3 regions of the uncultured Agrobacterium sp. genome follow, and region 2 is predicted to be linked to each of the others. Evidence: predicted binding sites of a transcription regulator. Region 2 holds the regulator's gene; each other region holds the start of a gene.
What was found. The regulator LexA, encoded in region 2, represses DNA repair genes until DNA is damaged. The targets are predictions, from matches to a motif close to TGTTCNNNNTGTGTTCNG.
Positions count from the first base shown of each region.

Region 1 (2,269 bases), on a different contig from region 2:
CGGACCGACGCCAGGCGCACGCGACACAACGGCCTTGTCCTGCAACGCGATGGCATTGGCAAGTTCGGATGGCGAGAGCGTCGACAGCACGGCAAGCGCCACCTTGGAGCCCACACCCTGCACGCTTTGCAGCAGGTTGAACCACTCGCGTTCCAGAGCACTCATGAAGCCGAACAGCTTCAACTGGTCCTCGCGCACATAGGTCTCGATGAACAGCACGACCGCCTCGCCGACAGAGCCAAGCCGCGACAGCGTGCGTGCCGAGCAATGCGCCACATAGCAGACGCCATGAACGTCAACGAGAACGTAGTCGTCGCCGATTTCTTCTATGGTGCCTTTGAGTTTGCCGATCATCGTCGCGTCCGTGATGTTTGAGAGAGAGAGCTTAAAGCCGAAAAGAGTCTGCCTAGCCGGCGGCGAGAATGCGGCGCATCCGCTCGCCACCGCGGTTATGTGCATGACAGATGGCGATCGCCAGCGCATCGGCGGCATCGTTGCCCTTGAACTCGGCCTTCGGCATCAGGATTTTGAGCATCATGTGGATCTGCTGCTTTTCCCCGTGGCCGACCCCGATCACCGCCTTCTTGACCGCATTCGGTGCATATTCGGAAACATGAAGACCTGCGCGCGCAGGAACGAGCATGGCGATGCCACGCGCCTGTCCGAGCTTCAGCGTCGCCACAGCATCCTTGTTGACAAAGGTCTGTTCAACAGCTGCTTCATCTGGCTGATAGGAATGCACGACATCCGCCAGCCCGTCATGCAACTGGCAAAGGCGCGACGCGAGGTCCATCTCGGCATCGGACGTCACAGTGCCGGAGGCAACGAAACGCAGGCTGTTGCCAATCGTTTCGATGACGCCCCAGCCGGTACGCCTTAGGCCCGGATCAATGCCGATAATTCGAATCGCGTTTTGCATGTGTCAAACCCTATCCTGTGGGCTTGAAACCTGCCAGCCATAAGTGAACAAAACAAAAACATTCAATGAGAAAAGCCGGACTGGAGCCACGCCCTACGCGTCATCAGCCCGTCAGTTTTTTTGAACCATGGATCAATTCGCTGCGACGACTATGGCAAATGCGACACTTCGCATTACATTTCCTTACAAAGAAATGCCGCAAGGAGCATGCCATGATTCCCTTTTCCATTCTCGATCTCTCGCCGATTGGCGACGGAGAGAACGCAAGCAAGGCGCTCGATAATTCCCGCCGCATGGCCATCAAGGCGGAAGAGAACGGTTACGAGCGTTTCTGGCTTGCCGAACATCACGGCATGCCAGGCATCGCCAGCGCCGCCACGTCCATTGTCATTGCCCATGTGGGTGCCGCGACCTCTCGGATCCGCGTCGGCTCGGGTGGCGTCATGCTGCCGAACCATTCGCCGCTCGTGATTGCCGAACAGTTCGGCACGCTCGCAGCATTGCTGCCGGGGCGTGTCGATCTCGGCCTCGGTCGGGCACCGGGTACGGATATGCGCACGGCGCGTGCGCTTCGCCGCAATCTCGACGCTGGAGCGGAAAACTTCCCGCATGACATCGTTGAGCTTCAACGCTATCTCGGCTCCCCCGAGCCGGACCAGGCAATCCTTGCCGTGCCGGGTGTCAACTCCAACGTGCCGATCTGGCTTCTGGGCTCAAGCATCTACAGCGCCCATCTCGCCGCGGCGCTGGGCCTGCCCTATTCTTTCGCCTCGCACTTCGCCCCGGACATGCTGATGGATGCGATTGCCATCTACCGCGAGCGCTTCCAGCCATCCGCGACGTTATCGGAGCCTTACATGATGGTCGGCATCATGGGGGTCGGTGCCGATACGGACGAGGAGGCGCGACATCTCTTCACCTCCGCGCAACAGCAATTCGTCAATCTGCGCAAGAATGTCCGCACGCCCTTCCCGCGGCCGGTGGACAGCATGGACGGTTACTGGAACGATATGGAGCGGATCACGGTGGAACACACGCTGCGCTACGCCGCCGTCGGTTCGCACGCGACCATCGATCGCAAGCTTCAGCAGTTCCTGGGCGAGACCGGCGCAGACGAATTGATCGTCTCCATGCCGATCCACGACATCAATAAGCGGCTGCGGTCGGTTGAAGTTTTCGCCGAGGTGCGCGGAGGCGTGAAGAAGGCGGCTTGAGCCGACTGTGCTCTGACACGCCTCTACCACTGTCACCATTGAAAATGAAAAAGGCCGGAGCAAATCCGGCCTTAGTGCTTTTGATCTGTCGCTTTCGATTGCCGTCCTCACATCGGACGGAGCCAGAGAGTGTCAA
Region 1 covers NZ_CAJYTV010000003.1:163,645-165,913, reverse strand. Annotated here, with positions in the region: gene ruvA (Holliday junction branch migration protein RuvA) at 1-354, opposite strand, end outside; gene ruvC (crossover junction endodeoxyribonuclease RuvC) at 407-919, opposite strand; gene QZ869_RS01745 (LLM class flavin-dependent oxidoreductase) at 1,132-2,133, shown strand; gene QZ869_RS01740 (YebC/PmpR family DNA-binding transcriptional regulator) at 2,266-2,269, opposite strand, start outside.
Region 1: a site for LexA is predicted at 963-980, ahead of ruvC (crossover junction endodeoxyribonuclease RuvC). Genes of this name have one in related genera too.

Region 2 (2,269 bases):
CGGTCAGCCTTATCGTGTCGGGATTTGTCATTGCATGGATTGTCGCAAACATCATGGTGCGCTCTTTCTTGCCTCGGCAATTTTTCCAGAGGATGCCGTAACGATCGATGGAGACACTCGCAGCTACAATGGCCGCTTTTTTTGCCCCGATTGCGGTTCACCGGTTTTTGGCCGGAGCGGCGACGAAGTAGAGGTCAATCTCGGTTCACTCGACGAGCCGGATCAATTTGAGCCGACCTACGAGCTTTGGACAATCCGCCGTGAGGCATGGCTTCCGGATTACCCCGCATTGCGCCGTTTCGATCGCGATCGGAAATCGACAGGCCGAACCGAAGAAGGGCGATAGACCCGTGCAGTTTCATTGTCCCATCATTGCTTTTGTCTCCGTTGAGGCGCGGAATACAAAAAAAGCAGGCGATGACCTGCCTTTTTGATTTTGTTCTGAGATTACTGCGCTCAACCGATCCGATGTAGGGTGCCTTCAGTCACCGGTCAGTGATAACGGCGAATGAGACCCACAAGTTTGCCCTGAATTTTGACCCTGTCGGGCCCAAAGATACGGGTTTCATAGGCCGGGTTCGCGGCCTCCAGGGCTATCGAAGCACCCTTGCGGCGGAACCGTTTCAACGTTGCTTCCTCATCATCCACAAGAGCGACGATGATGTCTCCAGGATTGGCCGTGCTGCCATTGCGGATGATCACGGTGTCTCCATCGAAGATGCCGGCCTCGATCATGGAGTCACCCTTGACTTCCAATGCGTAATGTTCACCCGTCCCGATCATGTCCACCGGCACGGCAACATCGTGGGTATTGTTCTGAATGGCGGAGATCGGAACACCGGCAGCGATGCGTCCCATCACAGGAACGGTGACCGCGCTTGAAATCGCATCATTTACGGGTTTTGAAGCAGGGGCAGGTTCCGGCGCTTTCGGCTTTCCGAGGCTACCCTCGATCACGCTTGGGGCGAATCCACGTACGGGCTTCTGCGCGGGTGCGGAATAGGCTTCCGGGAGTTTGATAACCTCCAGCGCTCTTGCCCGGTTCGGCAGACGGCGGATGAAGCCGCGCTCCTCCAAGGCGGTGATCAGACGGTGAATACCGGATTTGGAAGCGAGGTCCAGGGCATCTTTCATCTCATCGAAAGACGGGGGCACGCCGGACTCTTTCATTCGTTCATGAATGAATAGGAGCAGTTCCTGCTGTTTGCGCGTGAGCATGAGAAAACCCTTGGAATGCGTTGCGAGAATTCGCGAAACAAATACAGAACGAACACTATATGTTCCATATGTGTTCTGCAATCCCTTAAAATTCCGCAAACGTTCCGGCTTGCCGTTTCGCTGTCCTGTTTCCGCGCAAATGTGGAAGCTTGCCGCTAGGAATATGACAGCATCCTCCTGAACACGACGATGGCGAGCAGCAGGTTGATCGCTCAGCTTGGTTAGAACCGCGTCTCGCAGGAGAAGGAGCCGACCGAAGCCAGCGTGCGAGGAAGGCCTGGAAGGCGTCGAAACCGGTCCGGGTTTCCTCTGGAGGTGAGAACAGCGAGAATGTTTGTCGCATTTTGCTGGCGCAAGGTTTCAAGCCTGAAGAGCTGGAAAATCGATTCCGATTTTTGGGCTGATGTTGTAAGGCCTTTGCAAGCTCGCAAGGTTGCGGTTGCCGGCGATGTCTGGCGCATGAGTCGTGAGGAATGAGATGACTGTAAAAAACAATTTGAAAGTGGTGGCTGGCGAGGGAAAAGGCGCTGTCTCCTTCTCCAATACGGAACGGTTTTCGCTGATTGCCGGCCCGTGCCAGATGGAAAGCCGCGACCATGCTTTCATGATTGCCGGCACGCTTCACGAATTGTGCGCCAAGCTCGGCATCGGGCTGGTTTACAAGTCCTCTTTCGATAAAGCGAACCGTACTTCTCTTTCCGGCAAGCGCGGTATCGGCCTCGACAGGGCCATGGAAATCTTCACCGACCTCAAGAAAGAGTTCGGCTTTCCGGTGCTGACCGATATCCACACGGAAGAGCAGTGCGCCGTTGTAGCGGAGACCGTCGATGTCCTGCAAATCCCGGCGTTTCTCAGCCGTCAGACCGATCTTCTGGTGGCCGCCGCAAAGACCGGACGGGTCATCAACGTGAAAAAGGGGCAGTTTCTGGCGCCCTGGGATATGAAGAACGTCCTTTCAAAATTGAATGAGAGCGGCAATCCAAATGTTCTTCTCTGCGAACGTGGCGCGTCTTTTGGCTACAATACGCTGGTGTCCGACATGCGGTCGCTG
Region 2 covers NZ_CAJYTV010000011.1:588,972-591,240, reverse strand. Annotated here, with positions in the region: gene QZ869_RS11345 (GFA family protein) at 1-346, shown strand, start outside; gene lexA (transcriptional repressor LexA) at 493-1,218, opposite strand; gene QZ869_RS11335 (hypothetical protein) at 1,549-1,695, shown strand; gene kdsA (3-deoxy-8-phosphooctulonate synthase) at 1,697-2,269, shown strand, end outside.

Region 3 (2,269 bases), on a different contig from region 2:
CCGCAGGACCACAAAGCAACATGATTTCTCTTTCCGACGGGTCGTCGGTTGAGACACGTCTGCTGGTTGCCTGTGATGGCGTCAAATCGGCGCTGCGCGACATGGCTGGCATCAAGACTGTCCACTGGGCTTATGACCAGTCTGGCATCGTCACCACTGTCGAGCACGAACGCCCGCACAATGGCTGCGCGGAAGAGCATTTCCTGCCGTCCGGCCCATTCGCCATCCTGCCGCTTAAAGGCAATCGCTCCTCGCTGGTGTGGACCGAACGTACTGCGGACGCCGACAGTCTCGTTGCGTCCGACGATCTGATTTTCGAAGAAGAGCTTGAGCGGCGCTTCGGCCACAAGCTCGGACCCATCCGCCCTGTCGGTCCGCGCCGCGCTTTCCCTCTTGGCCTCACGCTCGCCCGCGCTTTCGTCGCACCGCGCATTGCGCTGGCCGGCGACGCCGCTCACGGCATTCACCCAATTTCCGGCCAAGGGCTCAATCTTGGCTTCAAGGATGCGGCAGCGCTGGCGCAAACCGTCGTCGAGGCCGATCGCATCGGGCTCGATATCGGTTCTCTCAACGTGCTGGAGCGCTACCAGTCCTGGCGCCGCTTCGATACCGTGCGTATGGGCGTGACAACCGACGTGCTGAACCGTCTTTTTTCAAACGATGTCGGCCCTATCCGCGTCGCGCGCGATTTCGGGCTTGGCCTCGTCGACCGGATTCCAGCGCTCAAATCCTACTTTATCGGCCAAGCTGCCGGAACCTCGGATCGCAATGGCCCAAAACTGCTGGCGGGACAACCTCTGTAGCCGGCATCGTTCTTTAGCGACATCTGATTCAGCATCTGGTGGCTTTGACGGCAGAGAAAGCCACATCTTGCCGTGAACAAAGACTGAATCTTCTGGAGTCAGCGATTCGTCTCTGATTCGTTCTCAACCTGTTCCGAATCTTGTGGCTTTGGCGTTTCTCGGTAAAAAAGCGTTTTGCGCGACCGTATCCGGCAATCAAATGAGCGAAGACGCCGCTGATAACGCTTTCGTCCTTGCGTTTGGCCCTCTCGATTGCCATGTGTGAAGGACTAAAATGCGGGCGCCCTCACGCCGTGTCCGAAGAGTAGCAGCATCGTCGTTTTCGCGGATAGTACGTTGAATTTTCGCCCCATGATCTTGAGCGGCCGCGGTGTAACGGCCGTTCTTGGACCGACAAATACCGGCAAGACCCATTATGCCATTGAAAGAATGGTGGCGCATGGAAGCGGGGTCATAGGCCTGCCGCTGCGCCTGCTGGCGCGCGAGGTCTATACGCGACTGGTGGAAAAGGTCGGCGCCAACAACGTCGCGCTGATCACCGGCGAAGAGAAGATCTCCCCTCCCCGCGCCAAATATTCCGTCTGTACAGTGGAAGCGATGCCGCGCGAAACCAATGCCGCCTTCGTCGCCATCGACGAGGTACAGCTCGCGGGCGATCTGGAACGCGGCCACATCTTCACCGACCGCATCCTGCACTTGCGCGGCAAGGAAGAGACGCTACTTTTGGGTGCCGGCACTATGCGGCCCATTCTCGAAAAGCTGCTGCCGGGCATCGTGATGGTCGAGCGCCCTCGCCTCTCACAGCTCTTCTATGCGGGCTCGAAGAAGATCACCCGCCTGCCGCAGCGTTCGGCCATCGTCGCCTTCTCCGCCGACGAGGTCTATGCGATTGCCGAACTGGTACGTCGTCAGCGCGGCGGTGCTGCCGTCGTTCTTGGCGCGCTGTCTCCCCGCACCCGCAACGCCCAGGTCGGCCTTTATCAGAATGGCGATGTGGAATACCTTGTCGCGACCGATGCCATCGGCATGGGTCTGAACCTCGATGTCGACCACGTGGCCTTTGCCCAGGACCGTAAATTCGACGGCTACCAGTTCCGCAATCTGAACCCGGCTGAAATGGGCCAGATCGCCGGTCGTGCCGGACGTCATTTGCGCGACGGCACCTTTGGCGTCACGGGCCGGGTCGATCCGCTGGACGATGAACTGGTGGAGCGGATCGAATCACACGAGTTCGATCCGGTCAAAGTGCTGCAATGGCGCACCAAGAATTTCGATTTCTCATCTATCAGAAATCTCCAGGCGAGCCTTGACGCCGCACCAACGGTGCAGGGCCTGTCACGTGCGCTTCCCGCCATCGACCAGCAGGCGCTTGAATATCTGGCGCGCTATCCGGAGATCATCGACGTCACCACGACGCCGGAGCGTGTCGAAAGATTGTGGGAAGCCTGCGCTTTGCCGGACTATCG
Region 3 covers NZ_CAJYTV010000017.1:118,279-120,547, reverse strand. Annotated here, with positions in the region: gene QZ869_RS15725 (ubiquinone biosynthesis hydroxylase) at 1-803, shown strand, start outside; gene QZ869_RS15720 (helicase-related protein) at 1,155-2,269, shown strand, end outside.
Region 3: a site for LexA is predicted at 922-939, ahead of QZ869_RS15720 (helicase-related protein). Genes of this name have one in related genera too.